DNA from 4 places in the Lysinibacillus sp. NPDC094403 genome. Region 3 is predicted to be linked to each of the others. Evidence: riboswitches for the same ligand, from Rfam matches in the RefSeq annotation. Region 3 holds a riboswitch; each other region holds the start of a gene.

Region 1 (5,970 bases), on a different contig from region 3:
TACAGGTGTTGCATCAGGCACTCCATGGCAAGATGGACCGATTCCTCTTGAATATGCAATTACAGGCTTAGGTCCGGTTTTTGTAAGAGTTGCTAATTTTAAATATTTCAAAGAGATGCTAGAAAAAGTGATGCTCTTTACAGAAATTGCTGAGGAAGAGGATTTCCATCTATTTGAGGTTGGTGAAGGCGGAAACGGTGCACAAATCGTTGTAGAATTTAACACAGTTTTACCAGTAGCTCGTCAAGGCTTCGGTACAGTACATCATGCTGCATTCCGCGTAGAGGATCGAGCTGTGTTAGATGAATGGACTGAACGATTTGAAGGCTTTGGCTTCCATACTTCTGGTTATGTAAATCGTCACTTCTTTGAATCGCTTTATGCACGAGTAGCACCACAGATTTTATTTGAGCTAGCTACTGATGGCCCAGGATTTATGGGGGATGAGCCTTTTGAAACTTTAGGTGAAAAATTATCATTGCCACCATTTTTAGAGACAAAGCGTGCACAAATTGAAGAGCTTGTTCGACCTATTGACACTGTAAGAAGTACGACTATGTTCGATAAAGAATATGAGTAATATCTTTCACTCCATTCAGTAGAGAAATACAAGCCTCTGCTAAATGGAAATGAGATACTCGTAACAGCTATATGATAATTGGAGGTCAGTTAGATGGAGTTTTCAAAGCTAATAGATAAGCGTCGTTCTGCGAATAATTTTATAAAGGATATCAAGATGAGTGAAGAAGATATACGTCCCATTTTGGAGGATGTTAAGCTTGCTCCGTCCGCCTTTAATTTACAACATGCCAATTACATCGTTGTATTAGATAAAGAAAAAAAAGAAAAAGTAAGAGAAGCAGCATACGGGCAATATAAAGTGCACTCGGCCTCAGCGGTTATACTTGTCCTAGGGGATAAAGAAGCATATAAAAATACTGCTAACCTTAATCAAGGGATGGTAGACTTAGGCATTATTACTGCTTGTGAGTTAGAAAATCTTGTTGATGATAATAAGAAATTTTATGAAGAACGTGGCGAGGAATTTATGAAGGAGGAAGCCATTCGTAACGCTTCACTTTCAGCTATGTTATTTATGCTGGCAGCGAAAAATCGTGGATGGGATACATGCCCAATGATCGGCTTTGATCAACCACAAATGAGAGCACTTTTTAATGTTCCGGAAACACATGAAATTGCACTAATAATAACAATAGGTAAAGAAAAAGAAAGTAGTCGTCGCTTGCGTGGTTATCGTAAACCAGTTGAGGAATTTGCTACCTATTATTAGGGTGGTATAAAATAGAATTGTTTATAAATAATAAAGTTAATGTATGTTTAGGAGGAAGCAATTATGAAAGTAGTAGCAATCGTAGGTAGTATCCGTAAAGAATCTTATAATATGCAATTAGCAAAATTTATTCAAAAACATTATACAGAGAAATTTGATCTTGAAGTATTAAGCTTGAAAGATTTACCAATGTATAACCAAGATATCGAAAATGAAGCACCACAACCTGTACTTGATTTTAAAGCAAAAGTAAAAGAGGCAGATGCGGTTCTTTGGTTGACGCCTGAATATAACGGTACAGTACCAGGTGTTATGGTTAACGCCATCGATTGGTTATCTCGAGTTGATAAAGTAATGATTGGCAAGCCATCATTTATGATGGGAGCATCAATGGGTAACTTAGGTACTGTTAAAGCACAATTACATTTACGAGATATTTTATTCTCACCTGGAGTAAATTCACCATTACTAAGTGGTAATGATGTTTATATTGGAGCAGTACACACTAAATTTGATACAGAAGGCAATCTAACAGATGAAGGCACTATCAAATTCCTAGATGTAGTAATTGATAACTTCTTAAACTGGATGAAAAAATACGTTTAAAAATAAAAAAATGTCCCATAAGTATAACAATACTTATGGGGCATTTTGGTTTATTGGGTTTAAGATAGAGCGACGGATAGAAGAGCCAAGCGACAAATAGGACAATCAGAAAAACGCCCAGCCGGAACGGAAATCAACCCCTCGTAATGGTGATAAGCTTTTATTTAATCGGAATTATTTTTAACACCTTTTGAAGGCGGTATGCAAAAATACCTGCAAATATAGCTAAAATAATATCTTTTGGTAAAGGAGGCATCATCCAAAGCCATGCTATCTTATAAGTGAAAGCATCAGGAGCACTAGCCCATAGCTTATAGGCAAAGTACATCCAGTTTGTCCCTAGTAAATAATTAATAGCTGTTGCAACTAATGCAGCAACTACATAGCTTTTCTTCGTTCCACTGCGTTCTACAATAAGCCCCGCGACATATGCAGCTAATATAAAAGAGACAATGAAACCAAATGTAGGACTTAAAATTTGTCCAAAGCCTCCACCGAAACGAGCAAATACAGGTGCACCTGCTAAACCGATACACATATAAACAGTACAAGCGAGTGCCCCTTTTCTACTACCAAGAATAAGCCCTGCTAAAATAGCAAAAAATGTTTGCAATGTGATAGGTACTCCACCGACCATCATGAAAGGTACAATAGACGTGATATTAGCTCCTATCATCATCAATGTTGAAAATAGTCCAATGTATGCAAGATCTACTGTTCTTAATTTGTGATGAGTATGTTGCGCAACTGTTGTCATTATTTCACCCCTAAAAAGTAATGTTGATAATAATAGTGTAAAAAAATAAAGCTTTTGTGTCAACTTGATTATTTAAATCGGTTAACACAAAAGTTTTTATCCTGCTTAAGATGATTAAATAACTAATAGTTATAGCTAACTATTAAAATATATGATAGAATCGTCATAATTTTAAAATATTAAATGCTAATGGTGTGACATCTTGTAAAATGTGTCACTTAAAAGGGAAGTCGGTGCAAATCCGACGCTGTCCCGCAACTGTAACGAGGAGTTCTATGATGTAATAGCCACTGTTCTAGAATGGGAAGGCAATCATAGGTACATTGATTCGAAGCCAGGAGACCTGCCAATTAGTGATTCCTGTAATGCCCACGAGGATGAAAGCGATTACGGACAATAGTAGAAGGATATCTTTCTGACTTTGTTTAATCAAGGGTATTTCTATGCGTATTTTGCATAGAATACCCTTTTTTTATCTTCATTAAGTCTATTATTAATGATTAGGAGTTAATAAACAGATGAATAAAAAAATTATGCTACTATCCATGGCTCTTCTTTTAGTACTAATCATTTCAATGACAATTGCCATAATGGTTGGATCGGTTTCTGTTACGCCAATTCACGTATGGAAGGTTATCCTTTCCAAAATACCAATTGTACAAAACTCAATCGAGCAAGATTGGAGTCGTTCACAGGAAATTATTATTTGGCAAATACGAGTTCCGCGTGTATTGCTCGCTGCTATTGTTGGATCGGGGTTGGCAATTGCAGGAGCAGCTATTCAGGCTCTTGTCCGTAATTCAATTGCCGAACCATATATTTTAGGGATTTCTTCTGGTGCAACGGTTGGGGCCACAGCTGTCATCATTTTAGGTGCTTTTTCATTTCTTGGCGTTTATGCTCTTTCCGTATCTGCATTTATAGGTTCTCTGACAGCAATGACGTTAGTTTTCTTCTTAGCACGTGTTGGCGGTAGAGTTTCTGTCTTTCGACTTTTACTTTCAGGGATGGCGGTGTCGTTTATTTTATCTGCTATTTCAAATTTTATATTAATGACGTCGAAACAAGAGGGCGGAATGAAGGCAGTCATGTTTTGGATGCTAGGAAGCCTTGCTGGTGCGAAGTGGAGTAATCTTTTAATTCCTACAATTATTTTTATTGTAGTATTTGCCTTGTTATGGCTCCACTATCGAAATCTAAATTTATTACTTCTTGGGGAAGAAGCAGCGGTCACACTAGGGGTTAACTTACAACAATTTCGTATACAGCTTATTTTATTAGTTTCATTATTAACAGGTGTGCTTGTTGCTGTAAGTGGTTCAATCGGATTTGTCGGCTTAATCATTCCACATATTGTAAGGTTAATTGTAGGTTCAAACCATAAATATGTTATACCGATTAGTGCATTATTCGGAGGGATTTTCCTAGTTTGGGCAGATGCACTTGCTCGAATTTTAATTGCTCCGGAGGAAATGCCAATTGGAATTATCACGGCTTTTTGCGGAGGTCCATTTTTCATTTGGTTGCTACGTAGTAACAATTATTCATTCGGTGAAGGAGATTAAAGCATATGTCATTAGAGACGAAACAAGTATCTTTCTCCATTTCTGATGAACGCATATTACATGAAGTAAGTGTACAAATAAAGGAAAAACAATTTGTTGGGTTAATCGGTCCAAATGGTAGTGGGAAGTCAACGCTATTAAAGAATATGTATCGTTTATTAAAACCAGAAAGTGGAACAGTTTTATTAAATGAACAGGATATTTTAAAGCAATCGAGTAAAAGTATTGCGAAAAATTTAGCAGTAGTGAGTCAAGAAACGCCGGTCGTATTCGATTTTACCGTACATGATTTAGTGAGTATGGGAAGAACACCTCATAAAAAACTATTCGAGCTTGATCAGGAACGAGATTTTCAAATTGTAAAAGATGCACTGAACCAAACAGGTATCGCTCATTTAGAGAAACGTAGCTTTAGCACTCTTTCGGGTGGAGAAAAAAAGCGTGTGATGGTTGCTCGTGCCCTCGCTCAGCAAGCACAGGTGCTTATTTTAGATGAGCCAACGAATCATCTAGATATTCAGCATCAATTGCAGCTAATGGATCTAATTCAAACCCTACATTTAACAGTTGTTGCAGCAATACATGATTTAAACATTGCAGCCATGTATTGTGATCAAATTTATGTTTTACAGCAAGGTCGAATTGTTTGTTTTGGAACACCAGAAGAAGTACTTACACCAGCATTATTACAAGATGTTTTTGGTGTATACGCTGATATTCAAACACATCCACTTACAGGGAAGCCTTATTTAACGTATGTCTCAGAGCAATTTACGAAGAAAGCTTTAAAAACTACATAAATAAAATATGGCTCTTCGGCAAAACGAGGGGTGATTTCCGTTCCGACTAAGCGCGATGCTTTTTGTGCGAAAGCGAATAGTTTGGAACAGAAACCACCCTTATTTAAAGCGCCACAACATTCACAAAGATTTTCTTGCCCATTTTGTATTTCAACACTATAAGGTGTATCTGTAATAACAGATACGCCTGTTATTTATGGATAGGACCATTGTTAATAGAAGATAAGGCTTCATTAACTTCAAAAATTTTACCCCGAATATTTGTTATCCCAAAGCTTGTTAATCGAGCAGAGTGCATGGCTAAATATTTTTTAGCACTTTCCTTCGTCTCGAATAAATAAACACCACCAGCTTCTTTAGCTACCGCATCCTCAGTCCAAATTTTCCACATGATTCCTTCTTCGTCATTAATGCTATGGGCTAAATCTTTAAATCCTTCAGACATTTCATCACCAAAAGGACTGTCCATTGTAAAATTAACTTGTAACAAATAAACCATTCAGCAAAACTCCTTTTCTCTTCATTTATATAAGTAATTATAAAATATAGTTTCAACGAAAAGTAAATTTCCAATATTGGTCCACAACACAAAGAACAGGAGCCAAATAATTTAAGATACTGCTTTCAATCCTGCCACACCAATGATAATAGCAATGATACTAATAATCCTATTCATATTTTTAGACTCCCCGAAGAATATAATATTTACGAGAACAGCACCAACTGTACCAATTCCAACCCAAACTACATAGGCAATGCTTAACTGTAAATAGTTAAAGGATGTATACAAAAGCACAAAGGACATTCCAAAGCCGCCCGCATATATTAATAAATTACGTATAGTTTTTTCCTGACTATAAAAGCGTAAACCTACAACACCGATAATTTCTGAAATTGCAGCTAATAAAACAAGTAACCAACCCATTATGCATTAGCTCCTTTCTTTTCAGC
Region 2 (5,970 bases), on a different contig from region 3:
AGATAATTCATTTACTTCTAGTAGTTGAATTGAAGGGACAAGCTGAATAACCATTTGGGCGATACGCATTGATTTTTCTACTTTAAATGTTTCTTTACCATGATTGATTAAAATAACACCGATTTCCCCTCTGTAGCCTTCATCTATTGTGCCTGGACTATTGAGAACTGTTACACTATGTTTTAATGCTAGTCCACTTCTCGGACGAATTTGAGCTTCCGTTCCTTTAGGTAATTCAATTTGTAATCCTGTTTTAATTAGTTTCGTTACTCCCGCTGGTATCTCTACTTCTTCAATTGAGTAGAGATCCATTCCAGCATCACCTGGATTGGCTTGCATAGGTAGTAATGCATCAGTGTGAATTCTTTTGATTTTTACTTCTAAGTTCATTATTTTCATCCTCAACGATTAAAATTAAATGTGTCATCTGTAATCGGTGCTACTTTTGCTTTCGCATAGGTAGAACCCTTTTGTGAAAAGAAATCATATGTGGAGCCTTCATTACGAATTCCATTCATAACAATAGGATTAACTTCTTCTTCTGGGAACATTGGATCGAAACCGACATTCATTAATGCTTTATTAGCGTTATACCGTACATAGGCTTTTACTTCAGGAGATAATCCTGTTTCCGCATAGATATCATCAGTATAATTCATTTCATTCTGATATAAATCCAGCAACAATTCATAACCCCATAATTGTAACTCTTCTTGTTTTTCTTTTGAAAATTGCTTAAATAGATTTTGAGCAAAAAATCCAACTGCTACACCATGGATTGATTCGTCGCGTAAAATAAGTGAAATAATTTCTGCACTGTTTCGTAGGAAACCTTGTCCTCCTAAGTACAGTGGGTAGAAAAAGCCTGAATAGAAAAGGAAAGATTCGAGCATAACGGACGAGAACATCGCTTTCCATAAACTCTCTGAATCGCCTTCTTCAATACCGTTATAAATATCCGCAATTTTATTTGCCTTATATTGTAGAAATTCATTTTTCTTTACCCATTCAAATAGCTCATCTATTTCTTCGTTTGTACAAAGGGTAGTGAATATATAAGAATAGGATTTGGCATGTATCGCTTCAAATGCATCAAAAACGGTTAGTACAGCCTTCTCTTGTAAATCATTTGTATAAGCAGCAACACGATTCATCCCTATATTTGTCTGAACGGTATCAAGTAAAGTTAATCCTGCAAATACTTTTTTATACGTATCTTGATGTTCAAAACTTTTCCACTGTTTGATATCTTTACTTACTGCAATTTCTTCAGGAAACCAAATTTGCTTCCATTGTTGATCCCAAAATATTTGTGCAAGTTCACTCGTTGCCTTATTCCAATTGACTGCCTCATAAATTATATTTGACATGCTACACACTCCTCTAAGCTTTGTAATCGTTGACGAACATAGTAAACGGACTTAATTCCCTTTACCCATGCATAAATGTATACCTTAGCCAATTGCTCTGTTGTCCAATTGTCAGTCACATAAAGCGTCATCGAAATACCTTGGTCAACGTGTTTTTGAGAAGCTGCGTATAAATCAATTAAGTCATAAGGATCAATATCGTATGCCTCTGCGTATAAATGACTGTTCTCATTTGTTAAATGAGGCATTGGATAAATTGTTCTACTATCTGCATAATCACGAACCTCTACACGCTCTGTACATGGAGATATAGAAGCAGTACAACTACGAATATAAGAAATACTACCAGTTGGTGCAATAGCCAAACGATATGAATGGAATAAACCATATTGCATAACATCTTGCTTTAAAACTTCCCACATCTTTTTCGTAATGATTGGAATATTTCCAAGTGCTTTTAACACAACAGGCGATAGTTCCTCTTCACTTTTATTTACATATTGATCAAAATAGCTACCTGAAGCGTAATCACTATCCTCAAATCGGTAGAAAGTTTCAGCTTTTGCTTTAGCCATCTCCATTGATGATTTGAGTGAATAAAAGTTCATCGCTTCCATAAAGCGATCCATAAAATCAATAGATTCCTTTGAGCCGTACATGATACCCTCAGTAACAAGATGACCATGAAGATTCATGCAACCAAGCCCTACTGAATGCATTAATTTATTTGCTTTTGCAACAGATGGTACATTCTTAATGTACGTCATTTGCGATACATTTGTTAATAAGTGCATGGCTGTATCGATTAATGTTTCGAAATCATTTACTTTACTTGCTGCATGGATATCAATTGACCCTAAGTTACACGATACATCTAACCCATATTCATTCGGTTCATCTTGGTTAGTAATGATACTTGTTTCTTGAACTTGCAAGATTTCTGTACATAAATTTGACATTTTTACACGACCGATATTTTTGAGCGGATGCACTTTATTGACATTATCATCAAAAATTTCAAACGGATAGCCCGATTCAAATTGCGCTTTTTTTACCTCTGTATAGAGTTTACGTGCATTCAAACGTTTAATTTTACGGATATTCGGATTATCTAGAAGTTCATAGTACATATCTGATATTGAAATTTCAGACATGCGTCTGCCATATTCTTTAAAAATATCGTATGGACTAAACAATACAATATCTTTATCACGTTTCATAAGATCGAAGAAAATACTTGGTATAATAATTCCTGTTGACAGTGTTGCGAGGCGAATTTTATCATCAGCATTTGGTTTTTTTGATGAAATGAAATTTTCTATGTCTGCATGGAAAATATTTAGGTAGACAACGCCCGAGCCATTTCGTTGTCCTAGTTGATTTGAATAACTGAAAGAGTTTTCCAACAGCTTCGCTACTGGGATTACACCACTTGCACGATTTAGTATCTCTTTAATTGGATCACCTAAAGGGCGTAAATCCGTTAAGTTTACCCCAACTCCACCACCAAGACGTGATAGCTCCAAACAATAACCAATATTTTCGGCAATACTATTCATGGAGTCATCCATTGATAATTTAAAGCAGCTTACTAATTCGCCACGGGCTTTCTTCCCACTATTTAATGCTGTTGGCGTTGCAGGCTGATATGCTTCCATCATCGCTTCAATAGAACGCTCTGCTAAAACGGTATCCCCTTGTGCTAAATATAAAGCAATAATGACAATACGATCCTCATATTTTTCTAAAATTTCTTCCCCGTCACGACTTTTCATTGCATAACTATCGTAAAACTTGCTCGCACTCATAAAAGATGGAAAACGGAAATTATAATCATATGCTTTCTTGTACAGTTTTTTAATAAATTCCATCTCGTACATATCGATAAATGCTTTCTCATAGTAGCCCTCTTCGACTAAATAGCGGATTTTTTCCTCGATATCAATAAAGTAACGCAAACGCACGTTGACATATTCTAAAAAATAGCGGCGCGTTGCTTCACGATCCTTTTCTAACTCTAGTAGACCAGTTGTACTATAACGATTCAGTACGTCATTATTAAGCTTTAAATATGTTTTCATCCCATTACCCTCGTTTCATAAAACGTTTGTATTGCTTCATAATCTGCTTGATTGCCTCTTAAATCTAGTTTCCGCACTAAGGGCACATGATAAGTTGCAGCAATTTTCTCACCGGCAGCTCCAAAAACATTATGCCCGAAATTACTATTGCCACTGGCAACTACACCCTTACAAAATTTCCTGTTGTTTTCTAAAAAACATGACACTTTTGAAGGGACATCACCTAAACCATCTGTGTAGGTGATTAAAAGGTAGGGCTCATTCAACACTAACCCATCAGAGAGTTCAATAGATTCCGCTGTTAATTTAGAAACAACATTCCGGACATTGCCTGTACGACTAGCATAAACAATCATATTGCAATCATCTCTATATGAGAAACAATCTCCTTAACATCTCCTATAAATGTTTCATTACTTTCTAAAACAGGCACACTTAAAAAACCTGCGTCAATAATTGTTTGCTTAGCTTGTTCATCGTGATCAATGTTTACAATTTCTGCTTCAAGTCCTACACGTTGTAGTTCAGATTTTACCCAAAGGCATTTTGGACAGATTGTTTTCGTATAAAGTTTCATATATATCCCTCTTTTCATAAAATAAAAAAGCTATCCCTTCGAGAGAGATAGCCTAAATGGAAACGTTAAAATACCAAAAAAACACATACGTTCCCATCTCTTAATCCCCGAAGAAATGATCAATTTGTTTTATATAGGCAGGTCTCCTGGCTTTGCTTCATTCTCTGATTTCCTTCCCATGCGAATGCACAGTGGCTTATATCATCGTCAGCTTCACAGTTGCGGGGACAGCGTCGGTATTGCACCGAACTTCTCTATTAAACTACATATAGTAGTACCTTTATAAAACGAACACAATATATTGTTGTTCAATAGAACTAAGTGTACCATCCTTCAAATAAAAAGTAAATCTAGATTAGAAACTTCTTTAATATGAGATTTTTCAATATTTTCTTTCACACTCTCAAAATACGATCTTAACAAATAATTAGCTGCACTAGACGACTTATTTAAAAAATTTCTAAAAAATATGAAGTTAAATTTATTGCTTATTTTACATTTACCTAAATGCAGTATCTTGTTTATCAATCAGGATTATCTCATTCCATCTAATTAAGAACTCTAATTTAATGTAACACTTATGTAAAAATTAATTTCTGAGGTGAATCAAATGTATTGTAACAGTCTAATAAAACCTTAAAGTTCCATCTATTAAGTCGTAATCAACAATTAGATCAATCGTAGATACAAAGTTATTATTTGAACTCCTTACATTAAAACAGTCCATATTCCAAAGAATAATAGACTGTTTTACCACTTCAATTTTTAAATGAATTTTACCGTACATATTACCTACAAATAGAATAATTCCTTAAAAAATTCAGGAGCTGAATTTACTTTAAATTGAGGATTATATTTTGAAAATAGTTAATATAATTTAGCGCAGTTAAAAGATTATTTTCTCTATGATAGTCCCTAAAACTATCATAGACTTCTTTTACTTTACCATTTATTGAATTACAAAAGAAACTATTAACTTCTGGATCCTCTAATTATTCAATTTTCTATTTATAACATATTAGAAAAAACATTTCTAATCCAGGCATTTTCTCTACTTTAATAAGCAATGTCATTCTATAGTCAAATGCCAAGTTGTTTCATTTTGCATTCCATTTAAATGTTCACTTCTTTTATATTTTTTTCATCTATAATCACTTTATAAAGTCTGATCTTCATTATTACTTATTGACCCTACCAGCTCACGTTTTATATTCAAATAGGCATAAGTAATATTCTTATTATGATCCGTATTATCTCGAATTAACTTTTTTACATAATTTTGCAATGAAATAAAATTTTCATTATATAGGCTGTTCATAATTTGCTGTCTTAACTGATTCTCATAATACGAGATTGAATGTGACGTCATCTAGTTCACTCCTATTTAGTTCATAAAAAAACATCTTTCCATTATGATTTCATGTTTTCGCAAAGCAAACTATTGCCGCTATACTGGTTGGTGTAATGTGTAACGGTACTAACTTCGTCCATTAGTGGTGTTTTTAACAGTTTGATTTATGCCCTCATAGAGCTTTTGTCGGTCATTCTAATTATTTCTATTATCGTTGCAATGAGTATGGTCATGATGACTTCTAGTATGCTTTAAAGTTTGATTAAAAATACATCGCTAAACCCATTTTATACGAAAAATAAAAGAATCCATTTTGAAAAAAGATTAATCAAAATGGATTCTTCTCTAGCAGATATTTATTTTTAGGTCTTCATAAAAGGTTTGATTATTTTAGCAACGTTCGTCAACTAAAGCATCATATAGTTTAATGAGCAGATTTACTAATTATACCTTCAGTTCTTCATATTTAACTACAGAGATATAGTTTTTGTTGCAATTGTTTGTTGAAATGCCTGATCATGCTCAACAAAAACCATTGTTGGATTAAATCTTTGAATAAGCTCTTCAATCTGCATGCGCGAATAAATATCA
Region 3 (5,970 bases):
TTTAATTGATGAAGAACAAGATGTTAAAAGCAAAAGAAAATATATGAAAGCCATCCATTAAAATTCGTGGAATGGCTATTTTTTTATGAAAATTCTTTCGTTGATAGAGAATTAGTTTATAATATATCCAGGCGTGTTGATTAGGAAAAAATAGGTTTATTATTGACCGATAATAGGATTTTTTTGTTGAAATTTTGCTAATGTTTGTTGATGCCCTTAGCGGAAAATGCTGTCTTTTAAAATGGTTAATAACACACCTGATAATATATGAAAAAGTAAAAGGAGTTAAACAATGAGTATTTATAATTATTTAGTAAAGAAGCCAAATGGTGAAATATTATCAATGGAAACTTATCGAGGAAAAACGCTGTTAATTGTTAATACAGCAAACAAGTGCCGTTTTACATATCAATTCGAAGACTTACAAAAAATGTATGACAAATATGGGAAAGATAATTTTGTCGTATTAGGTTTTCCTTGTGATCAATTTGATAATCAAAATCCTGAAGACGGCGAACAAACTACACAACTTTGTAAAATCAACTATGGTGTAACATTCCCAATTTTTGAATTGGTGCACGTAAATGGAGATGCGACACACCCATTATTCAATTATTTAAAGCACGAGATAGATTATCGCGAATTCGGCAAGGCAAGTATGCAGGAAAAAATGCTAGCAGAAGCAATTATCCAAATTGCACCTAGTTTTTTAGACGGTCGTAATATTCGCTGGAACTTTACAAAATTTTTAATAGATACAAATGGTAAAACAGTTGCACGCTTCGAACCTACAGATTCACAGCTTGATATTGAGCAAGCTATTGAAAGAATCTTATAAAACCTTGGATCAATACTAAAATCCGTTTTTGATTAAAAAAGTTGGTTGATGAAAGCATATGGAGGGAGGATTAGGCTTAGTTTACGGAAAGCTTCCTCCTACAGTGGAATGTGCAGTCAAGTACATATTGTGAAGAGCCATAACTTTAACTCTCGTGAAATCAGAATAGAGAATGATTTTGTATAGCTATGTAGAAAAAGGGCTTACTATTGTTCGTATTCATTTGTTTTCCGTTCATTTCAAAGCTATTTTTTCCTATCAATATATGTTAAACTGCTTTACAAGTGAATAATTCTTGCAGAATAAGGGTGCTAAACTATAGCATAATCGGGAATTCGGTGAAAAACCGAAGCTGTTTCCGCAACTGTAAGTACAGGAATCATAAAGATATACCACTGTCGAATTATTTGATGGGAAGGTTTTTTTATGACTCACAACATGATTGAATGTAGTGAACTGTACAAGCCAGGAGACCGACCTTTGTTTGAACGTATAGATAACTCTTCGGAAGCTAGGAGAATATGCGGCAAATACATAGGCTATGACGTGTCTATACGACACACTATTTATGTTATTTTCGTTGTTTCCTTAGGAGTGGGAACAGCGTTTTTTTATGTGCACTTATTAATTCACCTAATGAGATCTAAGGGTGTTTATAAAGTAAGAATTTTTCATGAAAGAAAGCGGGGACTTAGATTTGAAAAAAGATGCACGTTTTTCTTGTTATCCATTTATGCGTGAAAAGGCATCAACAGTAGATTTTGAAATTCGAACGGATAGCCTTACAACACATATTGGCGTCGCTTTGGCAGCAGTGAAAAAAGAAACGTTAGAGGTAGTAGCGGATGATTTATTAGCCATTTTGCCAATGGCTTACCATGTAAATGGCTCAGTCCGAGGTAAATTAGCGGTAACCGAAGATGATTTAACTTGGCTAAGTGATCGTTATGATTTCTATGTTAGTCATGTTAAGGAAGAAATACAGAGCTTTGTATTACCTCAAGGAACAGAGGCTGCTACTGCATTACATTTATGCCGTAGTGAGGCGAAAAAATCATATCGCATTTTGCACAAAGTATCTGAAGAACGAGAAGTACCAGCTATTCTTTTTGATTATTTAGGATTGCTAGCCAATGTTTTTTTTGTAATGGCTGTCTATATGAATCGGCATGCTGGTATTGCCGAAATACCGTTTATTAGTAAGTCATACCCGATGAAAAAGAAAAAGGAGAATCAATGAAATGAAGAAAATGTTTAAACTTCAATGGCTTTCTGTGTTGATGCTGGCACTTGTATTAGTTGGCTGTGGTGCGAAAGAGGATACTAAAAAAGATGCTATTTCTAAGGAAGATCAACAAGTTGAGAAAACTAGCTATAAAGTTAAGGATGACCGTGGCGTAGAAGTAGAGTTTGATGCCGTACCTAAAACTATTGTTTCATTACAGCCGAGTAATACAGAAATTTTATTTGCTTTAGGTGTGGGTGATAAAATCGTTGGTGCAACTGAGTATGATTCGTATCCAGAAGAAGCTCAAAAAATTGAGCGTGTTTCTGATACTGTAAAATTCAATAGTGAGCGTATTTTAGCGTTAAAGCCAGATGTCGTTATTGCTTATACGACTGGAGGCGATGATGAAAATTTAAATGCCTTAAAAGGTCTCGAAGATGCAGGTATTAAAGTGTTTGCCATTCAATCAGCTAAATCATTTGATGATGTTTACGGGGATATCCAACAAATCGCAACGGTAATGGGAATCAAAGATAAAGGCGACAAGTTAGATAAAGATATTAAAGCTAAAATTGCGGAAGTCCAAGCGAAAGTCAAAGATGTGAAAGAACCGAAAAATATCTACTTAGAAATTAGTCCAAAGCCAGACTTATATACAGCTGGTTCTGGTACATTCCAACAAGAGATTTTAAATGCTGCAAATGTAAAGAACGTTTTTGCTGACCTCAAAAGCTGGGCAAAGGTATCTGAGGAAGATATCATTGCGAAAAACCCAGAAGTCATTTTAACAACAGTAAACTATGTGAAAGATCCAGCGGCAGAAATCCTTTCTCGTGATGGATGGAATTCAATCACTGCCATTCAAAATAAAGCAGTTTACTATATAGATACTGATATTTCGAACCGTCCAGGTCCACGTATTGGCGAAGCTGTTGAGTTAATAGCAAAAGCCGCATACCCTGAGTTATTTAAATAGTCTATATGGAAAAATAGAATTTTGGAGCTGTCCTTTAAAAAGGGCAGCTTTTTTAATAGGTAATTACTCTGGTAGTGTGAACACTTCACTATGAAGATTCCTTGACCCCGCTCCGCTTTGGGGAAAAAGTGATCGGGTAAGGTGAAAAAGTGCTCCGCTTTGTGGAAGAAGTGATCGGGAAGAGTGGATAACTGCTCTACTTCGGTGAGAAGTGATCAGATAATACGGCCACCCGCTCCACTCCGACAGACAAAGAAGCCCTCAAATAAATACTCTTAAAGCTCTAAGTAGTGTATAACATTTCCTAGTGCGAAAATTGGTATTATATCGAATTGTTCTATAAAATAGAGATAAGAATGCTTGCTAACAGAGAGAGGTGCAGTGAGTGAAACAGTTTGATATGAAGATTATTCCGTTTGAGGCAGTCTATAATTTCCGTGATATGGGTGGTTATAAGTCGAGAGATGGTCGTGCTGTTAAGAATGGTTTGATTTATCGTTCAGCAGCACTTGGTAAAATGACGAAAGCAGATAAGGAGCTTTTTGAAACACTAGATGTGAAAACAATTTTTGATTATCGAGACAACCATGAGGCTCAAAATAATCCTAATCCGGTATTCCCGTATGCCAAGAATATTCAAATACCAGCAAAGGGAAATCATGCTTTTGAGATGCCTACAAATACTGGTGGAAAAGATTTTTATAAGGTTGTAAGCCCAGAGATGTTCCGAGAATTTTACGCGCAAATGCCTTTTAATAATGCCTCGTTCAAGGAGTTAATGGCAATGATTCAACACCCTGAAAATTTAGGGCTTGTTCATCATTGCGCTGTCGGGAAGGATCGAACAGGTATTGGCAGCGCACTTATTTTACTTGCTTTAGATGTACCTGAGGAAACGATTATGGAGGACTATTTAGATACGAATGTACATCTACGTCCTTTGGTAGAGAGAATGGCTCAGACAATCCAACATGATTATAGCGATCAAGAATTACAGCAATTTTATGCCTTAATGTCTGCCAGTGAGGAGTATTTACAAGCTGCATTTGATGCAATGGAAAACCGATATGGCTCTAAGACCGCTTTTTTAGAGAGTGAGTTTGGCTTAACAACAGAAAAACGTAAGCAATTGCAGGATCATTGCTTAATATAATAAGAAACCCTTTCACATAAAATTGTGAAAGGGATTTTTACGTATTATACTAGCTTTGCATGTTTCATTAGAAAAAACCCTTTATAGCCTAAAAATCTATGATAAGATACTATATATTTTTATCCCGCGTTAACGGGCAGTAATTTATCTTTATTGAAAGCGAAGCGTCAGGTACTGCCCGTAAAAATCTTTATAAAGCGTATAGGAGAAGTGAAAAGTATTGGCAGATGCATTGAGAGAAAGTGATATAAAAGAGACAAACAAGTTAAGTTTATTCCATTTAACGTGGCCGATATTCTTGGAAGTATTTTTATTTATGTTAATGGGATTAGCCGATACTTTTATGCTTAGTGCTTTATCAGATAATGCTGTATCCGGGGTTGGTGCAGCCAATCAATATATTCATATTGCAATTTTAATACTTGAAGTAGTTGGTAATGGTGCTTCCATTGTTGTATCTCAATATTTAGGCTCAAGGCGCGTTTTTGAAGCGGCGAAGATTTCCGCTTTAGCAGTAACGATGAATTTGGCCGTTGGACTTTTGATGAGTGTTTTATTTTTCTTCTTTTCGAGTCATTTAATGACCATGATGAACTTGCAGGGGGAAGTGCTTAAATACGCCCAAAGCTATTTGGTGATTATAGGAAGCTTCATTTTTTTACAGGCAGTTATAAATGCGTTAGCAGCGATTATCCGTGTGCATGGATGGACAAAGCAAACGATGTATGTATCTCTGGGGATGAATGTGCTACATGTTGTATTAAACTACGGTTTAATTTTTGGTAACCTTGGATTACCGGAGCTAGGTGTAAAAGGAGCGGCTATTTCTTCAGTTATAAGTCGTGGATTAGCGGTTCTTGTGTTTTTCTGGTTGTTGTATCAAGTCATGGAAGTAAGAGTGAAGCTAGAATACTATTTTGAGTATTCAAAGGAATATGTTCGAAAAATATTAAATATAGGCTTACCGTCAGCATTTGAGCAGGTGCTTTATCAGTTCTGTCAGATTGTCTTCCTTTATTATGCAACGTATTTAGGTTCAGAGACACTAGCAGCAAGACAATATGCCATGAATATTTCAATGTTTACGTATTTGTTTGCGATTGCAATCGGTACAGGTACAGCAATAATTATTGGGCGAAATGTGGGTGCTGGTAAAAAAGATCAAGCTTATCATCAGCTTTGGTCAAGTGTACGTGCAGCTTTTGCCTTTACGATAACTATGGTAGCAGTTGTGACGATATTCCGTAAGCAACTTATGCACGTTTTTACTGATAATCCAGAGGTCATAGCAATCGGAGCATCTGTCCTCGCTTTAAGCATTCTACTTGAGACAGGGCGTACAATGAATATTGTGGTTATTAACTCATTACGTGCCTCAGGGGATGCAAGATTCCCAGTGAAAATCGGTTTCTTATCAATGGTATGTATGAGCCTTCCACTCGGTTACTTATTTGTATTCGTTTTAGACTGGGGTTTAGTAGGTATTTGGCTAGCGATTTCGGCAGATGAATGGATGCGAGCCATTATCGTATACTTTAGATGGAGAAGTCGTAAGTGGGAGCGTTTTGCACTTGTTTCACCTACAGAACAGAAGGAGGTAAATTAATGGGAGCACTTTCTAAAAGAGCTGCAGGGGCAGCCTTAATGGATAAAAATATTACGCTTTTTGCTTGTCCAATTTGTCAGGAGTCAATGAGTGTTATTGAGCAGGGTAGATTAGTATGTTCCTCAAATCATTCTTTTGATATTGCCAAGCAGGGCTATGTCAATATGCT
Region 4 (5,970 bases), on a different contig from region 3:
TATGACAGATATGATTACGGCTATTACAGATCAAACGAATTTGCTTGCATTAAATGCAGCGATTGAAGCGGCGCGGGCTGGAGAGCATGGTAAAGGTTTTGCAGTAGTAGCGGAGGAAGTTCGAAAATTGGCAGAGCAATCAAAGCATTCTGCTATTCAAATTGTCGAACTTGTTGTTGGCATTGAAAGCGATACAAAACAAGTGGCTACCGCTGTCGAAGAGGACTTGAAAAACGTTCAACAGGGCGTCTATGTCATTGATGAGGCTACAAAGTCGTTTGGTACAATCTCTCAGCATGTTAGCAAAATGACGAACCAGCTTGAGGATATTTCCGCAACAGCAGAAGAGCTTTCAAGTAGCTCGAATGAAGTGACAAAATTAGTATCGACAATTGCAAACGGAATGGATAAATTATCTAATTATACTGAGGTCATTCTGCAGTCAGTTGATGAGCAAAGTGCCTCTATGCAGGCGGTCAACACGGTGGTGTCGGAAGACTTATGTGTACAAGCTGAAAATTTACAAAAGCTTACACAAAGATTTAGTGGACAATAATTGAAAGAACTATATTACTTAATAAAAAAGGGCTATTTTGCAGGAATAAATTTTCTGCGAAATAGCCTTTATTATTTTATACCAAGTGCATTGATTTACCGGTGTTATCAACTGCTTAATAGATTCGGTATTAAACATTAAATAAGCCGAAAAAACCAGTTGTTATCACCAAAAATACTATGCTGATCATAAACATCAGTTCTGCGATAGTAGCAAGAAAATCTCTTTTATTATCCGCGTATTTCCATTCCATAAATGCTCGTAACATTTCAGATGTTACTAAAAAGACAATTAATATAAACCATGTTTTGAAAAACCAAGGAATTCCAATTGTGTCATTGTATATCGTGTAATAAGAACTTATTAATAATAGACTTGTAAAAATTATTCGTACAGACCAATCTAGTTTTTTATGTCTTTCGTTAATGTGATTATAAGAAAACCATTTCTTTCTTTCGACACCTAACAGCTTTCTAATGATAAATCCAAAAATACTAATTACTAAAACAAGCACAATTAGAAAAAGCATTAGTGTTCCAAATTGGATATTAATATTATTCAATTTCATTCACCTCTCAACCTGATCTTTTCTTGAGATAGTAGCGCCAGATTATTTATGTACTCTTATTGCTTGAACAATTAATGAAAATCCTATAATACATAAACTCCCTGATAAAACATGAAGGGTAATATTCCATCCTTCACTGACTTTTTGAAAATATTTGATATATAAAGACACGCCATATATGCACATTGTGACACCCCAAATACCTCTAAGCTTCTTCATATGATCCCGTTCCCACCCATTTCTAAACTAACTGAAAATTTTATCTGTATAGAAAGTGTAGCACATCAGATCATTATTTGGTAATTAATTGGAGAGTGTGAGACAAACAGAAGCACAGGTTATATACATAAACTTAAGCCATTAGATTAATATGTGTGGGGCAGTTTAACATTTATGTTTACACGTTAACTACTTGTCGAGCTTTGAGTTAGCATGCATACTTATCCGACTGCGGGTGGCTGAGGAGGCTTTGAAATTTAATTATGTTTTAGGTATAAATTGATTTTTTGGTATAATCTTGAAAGAAGGGTGGGGAACATGAATGGAGAAATATTTTAATAGTTTTCTTAAAGAAGAATTGTCAGTAATCGATATTCAGAAAGCTATGGTACAAGGTGATATAACATCAAAAGAATTAACTATGTATTATTTACACAGAATTGCTAACTATGATCAAGGTGGACGAAAAATTAATTCTATGCTTGAAATTAATCCTGAAGCGATATTTATTGCTGAAGCTTTAGATGAGGAAAGAATGACGAAAGGGACTAGAGGGCCTCTACACGGAATTCCGGTTGTTTTAAAAGACAATATCGAAACGAAAGATTTTATGCATACTAGTGCAGGCGCAATAGCATTAGAAAACTATTTAGCTAAGCAAGATGCATTTCTAGTAAAAAAGCTTCGTGAAGCGGGGGCTGTAATTTTAGGGAAAGCAAATATGACTGAATTAGCGAACGGTATGTCGAGTACGATGTGGGCAGGCTATAGTTCTCGAGGTGGACAAACACTTAATCCTTATGGTGATCCAGAACTTTTTGTAGGAGGATCTAGCACGGGCTCGGCAGTAGCAGTAGCATCGAATTTTTCTGTTTTATCAATTGGAACTGAGACAGACGCCTCGATATTAAATCCTGCTATTCAAAATTCAGTTGTCGGCATAAAACCGACTGTTGGGCTAATTAGCCGACGAGGCATTATACCGTTTACTTACTCTCAAGACACAGCAGGGCCAATGGCTAGAACAGTAACAGATGCAGCTATTTTATTGGGAGTATTAACAGGAGTAGATCAAGACGACGTCGCTACATATAAAAGTGAAAGAAGGTTATTTAAGGATTACACCAGTTTTTTAGATGCTACAGGATTAAAGGGCGCTAGAATTGGAGTGTATAATAATGCCCCGAAAGCTTATTATGACTCAGGAGAATATGATGAAACACTTTTTAATAATGCAATTCAGGTTATAAGAGAGCAAGGAGCCGTTATTATTGAAGACATCGAGATTCCTTCTTTCCATAGAGACTGGAAATGGGGAGTACCGCAATATGAATTAAAGCATAGTTTAAATAATTTCCTTGTCAATCTACCTTCACACATGCCTGTACATTCTATCTCTGAGTTAATTCAATTTAATAAACTATCGAAAGAAAACTCGTTGAAATATGGGCAGGATAAATTGGAATCGAGAGAGTATTTACCGAACACGTTAAGAGATCCTGAATATTTAAATGCAAAATTAGAGGATTTGTATTTTTCTCAAGAGCAAGGAATCGACTATACATTAAAAAAATATGAATTAGATGCGATTATCTTTCCATCATATATAGGTTCGACAATTAGTGCAAAAGCTGGTTATCCGTCTATTGCCGTCCCAGCAGGGTATATGGAAAATGGGAGACCATTTGGCATAACTTTCGCAGGAACTGCATTTAGTGAAGATGTTCTAATAAAACTCGCATTTTCATTTGAGCAAGCAACTAAATTACGAAAAGCTCCGAAGATGTAATAAGAACCTCTGGTAGACAAAGTAAACACCGTAATTCTCGGACTTACGAAATTATTATGGGAGGTAACGGCCTTCCAAGTTTATATGGTTACGGTGTAGGCTATAAATTGGTTAAATCCTATCTTGATTTGAACCCAACTTTAACACCAGAGGAATGGACTGCCCTAAGTTCAAAAGAATTTTTTGAAAAAGGAAATTACCTCGAAAACTATAATTAACAATTTTTTATGTAACACATTTTGGGAAAGAAAATAGCTAGAAGATAAAGAACAAGAAACTGGAATATATTGTGTCATTTGACTTAGAAAATACACTCCTTTACAATTGAATTTAATAATCTAATAGGAATGTGTAGTCACTAGGATTCCTATGACAACTGAATAGCGTGAAATAATAGGTGTAAATTGCGTGCAATTTACTTAAAAGGGAAATCGGTGCAAATCCGACACTGTCCCGCAACTGTAAATGTGAGCGACTTTTCAAATACCACTGTTTAACGACGGGAAGGGGAAAAGTAGCGATGATCATAAGTCAGGAGACCTGCCTATTATGAGTACACACCATAACCCTACGAGGAATAGGAGGTGGCATGTTGACAAAACAGAATGCTCTGTTCGTCACTGTACGTCAAACGCCCAAGATAAAAGAAGGTATTTGCTATCAAGCTAATTCTTTCATATTTGGGCATTGTTTGACTTTATGTGATGAACGAAAGAGATAGAATGAAGGATTTCCTCGGTTAATAGGAAATCCTTTTTTTACTGATGACTTCCGTTTTGAAAATATGTACGAAAAGAGGATGCACGTATGAAGAATATTCATGTATGTACAGCACAGCAATCGCAATATTTAGATATGAAAATTTGTAAACAGCCACGCACTGAAGTTTCAAAGAAAGCTACAACAAGAATGGTTGTAGAATCACTTGTTGATCAATTAATAGCTAGCAATCTTATTAGTAATGAACGATTATTTGAGCAAATTCTATATAACAAAGACATTATTTGGATTCAAAATGAAAGTATTAATGGGCACCTTTTTGCAAAGGCAAATATTACAGATCAGCTTAAAACAAAAACAAATAGTTTTATGATGTATATGCCGACAAATCCAATTGTGTATGAGGTAAATGGTGAGCATTACCATTTAATTACACGCATTGATTCGACTCGTGCAAAACCAAATTTAGAGCGACTTTCCCAAGCTCCAAAGCCAATACTAAGTGCTGCCCGTGCTAATGATTTATTGTGTTCGATAGTAATGCGCTTTTATGAAACATATTTAGAGGATTTATCTCAAGTAGCTCATAAAGACAAAAAACTGATGAATTTTGTAGAGCGAGAGTATTATCAATTTTTAGAAGCAGTGCAGGAACTAAATGATTATCATTTAAACTGGCACCCACGTGGTAACGGTCATGAGCTATTGTTAGCATTGATTGATAAATTGCAACTATTGAAAAGTCGACCTGGCAAGGTTTTAATTGATTTTTCTAATTCCCATAGCTACGTTCTAGTGGAACCTTCATATCGCATGTTCAAACAGGCACAGAAAAAAGTACAAGCTTTATAAATTGAATTAGCACGAGATGAAGAAGAATACCCGCGAAAGCAGAGCAAATACCCGCGATAGGGAGTAGAATACCCGCGCGAAGCAAGAGAATACCCGCGGAAGCAGAGTAAATACCCGCGCGAGGGCAGAATATCCGCGGAAACAGAGCAAATACCCGCGAAAGGAAGTAGAATACCCGCGCGAAGCAAGAGAATACCCGCGGAAGCAGAGCAAATACCCGCGAAAGGAAGTAGAATACCCGCGCGAAGCAAGAGAATACCCGCGGAAGCAGAGTAAATACCCGCGCGAGGGCAGAATATCCGCGGAGGCAGAGCAAATACCCGCGAAAGGAAGTAGAATACCCGCGGAAGCAGAGCAAATACCCGCGAAAGGGAAGAGAATACCCGCGCGAGCGCAGAATACCCACGCGAAGCAAGAATCCCCACGATAGCACAGTAAATCCCCACGAAACATAAAAAACAGGACAATGATATATAACAAATCATGTCCTGTTTTTAAATTTACTTAATACAATGCATAGCTTCCTCTGCTTCATGCCATGGAACGGAGTAGCCCTTGCCTTTTGCACAAAAAATGCTAGAAGATGTATATTCAGGGTCGGCGTTCTTATCGTAGCCAATTTGCGCAATAATGTCTTCTGTATTGTGACACATATCATAACCATCAAATTGTAGAGAAAGTACGCCCTTACCATTGGTGTAGGCGGCAAAGGTTGTACTGTAGCTCATAAATGTTGCGACAGGGGCTCGGCCAGTTAAAATCGCATCATTTTCAGTTAAGATTGGCGCGTCAAATGTACCAGCAGCTTGCTGAATGTCGGTCATCATGCGACCAATAAAATCACTAGGCGCTTTGAGCTTAAAGCGGTAATAGGGCTCTAGTAATACATTTTCTGCTTGCTCCAGCCCTTGTCGTAATGCACGGAATGTTGCCTCGCGGAAATCGCCACCGTCAGTATGTTTAATGTGTGCGCGTCCCGTTAAGAGAGTGAAGCGAATATCTGTCACAGGAAAACCGGTTAACAGCCCATGATGATCGCGCTCAAATAGATGTTTTTCAATGAGTCGTTGATGCCCAACAGATAAATCATCCGCGTGACATGCATTGACAAATGTATTACCAGTACCGCGAGTATTTGGCTCCATTAATAAATGTACTTCTGCATAATGCTTTAATGGCTCAAAATGACCATAGCCTGTCACGGTTGTTGTGATCGTTTCCATATATAAAATCTGTGGTTCGCTAAATGAGATATCTAGCGAGAAG

The links. Region 3 has a riboswitch for cobalamin ahead of ACQKMV_RS13875 (ATP:cob(I)alamin adenosyltransferase). Riboswitches for the same ligand answer to the same signal wherever they lie in the genome.
Region 1: linked by a shared signal. The riboswitch ahead of ACQKMV_RS20830 (FecCD family ABC transporter permease) and the one ahead of ACQKMV_RS13875 (ATP:cob(I)alamin adenosyltransferase) in region 3 are both predicted to bind cobalamin.
Region 2: linked by a shared signal. The riboswitch ahead of ACQKMV_RS09760 (glutaredoxin family protein) and the one ahead of ACQKMV_RS13875 (ATP:cob(I)alamin adenosyltransferase) in region 3 are both predicted to bind cobalamin.
Region 4: linked by a shared signal. The riboswitch ahead of ACQKMV_RS12490 (hypothetical protein) and the one ahead of ACQKMV_RS13875 (ATP:cob(I)alamin adenosyltransferase) in region 3 are both predicted to bind cobalamin.

The regions. Positions count from the first base shown of each region.
Region 1 is NZ_JBNNTL010000021.1:12,334-18,303, forward strand. It holds gene ACQKMV_RS20810 (ring-cleaving dioxygenase) at 1-580, shown strand, start outside; gene ACQKMV_RS20815 (nitroreductase family protein) at 674-1,291, shown strand; gene ACQKMV_RS20820 (NADPH-dependent FMN reductase) at 1,355-1,897, shown strand; gene ACQKMV_RS20825 (biotin transporter BioY) at 2,058-2,654, opposite strand; cobalamin riboswitch at 2,828-3,020, shown strand; gene ACQKMV_RS20830 (FecCD family ABC transporter permease) at 3,173-4,219, shown strand; gene ACQKMV_RS20835 (heme ABC transporter ATP-binding protein) at 4,225-5,019, shown strand; gene ACQKMV_RS20840 (monooxygenase) at 5,210-5,518, opposite strand; gene ACQKMV_RS20845 (multidrug efflux SMR transporter) at 5,630-5,944, opposite strand; gene ACQKMV_RS20850 (DMT family transporter) at 5,944-5,970, opposite strand, start outside.
Region 2 is NZ_JBNNTL010000004.1:250,530-256,499, forward strand. It holds gene dut (dUTP diphosphatase) at 1-390, opposite strand, end outside; gene nrdF (class 1b ribonucleoside-diphosphate reductase subunit beta) at 402-1,370, opposite strand; gene nrdE (class 1b ribonucleoside-diphosphate reductase subunit alpha) at 1,358-3,451, opposite strand; gene nrdI (class Ib ribonucleoside-diphosphate reductase assembly flavoprotein NrdI) at 3,448-3,807, opposite strand; gene ACQKMV_RS09760 (glutaredoxin family protein) at 3,804-4,028, opposite strand; cobalamin riboswitch at 4,148-4,325, opposite strand; gene ACQKMV_RS09765 (hypothetical protein) at 5,185-5,397, opposite strand; gene ACQKMV_RS09770 (Lsa family ABC-F type ribosomal protection protein) at 5,850-5,970, opposite strand, start outside.
Region 3 is NZ_JBNNTL010000008.1:52,868-58,837, forward strand. It holds gene ACQKMV_RS13865 (hypothetical protein) at 1-61, shown strand, start outside; gene ACQKMV_RS13870 (glutathione peroxidase) at 293-838, shown strand; cobalamin riboswitch at 1,127-1,334, shown strand; gene ACQKMV_RS13875 (ATP:cob(I)alamin adenosyltransferase) at 1,536-2,078, shown strand; gene ACQKMV_RS13880 (ABC transporter substrate-binding protein) at 2,080-3,042, shown strand; gene ACQKMV_RS13885 (tyrosine-protein phosphatase) at 3,428-4,195, shown strand; gene ACQKMV_RS13890 (MATE family efflux transporter) at 4,416-5,801, shown strand; gene ACQKMV_RS13895 (putative RNA methyltransferase) at 5,801-5,970, shown strand, end outside.
Region 4 is NZ_JBNNTL010000007.1:7,462-13,431, reverse strand. It holds gene ACQKMV_RS12510 (methyl-accepting chemotaxis protein) at 1-556, shown strand, start outside; gene ACQKMV_RS12505 (DUF4181 domain-containing protein) at 687-1,118, opposite strand; gene ACQKMV_RS12500 (amidase family protein) at 1,666-3,132, shown strand; gene ACQKMV_RS12495 (DUF2268 domain-containing putative Zn-dependent protease) at 3,108-3,350, shown strand; cobalamin riboswitch at 3,511-3,694, shown strand; gene ACQKMV_RS12490 (hypothetical protein) at 3,940-4,704, shown strand; gene ACQKMV_RS12485 (GTP-binding protein) at 5,205-5,970, opposite strand, start outside.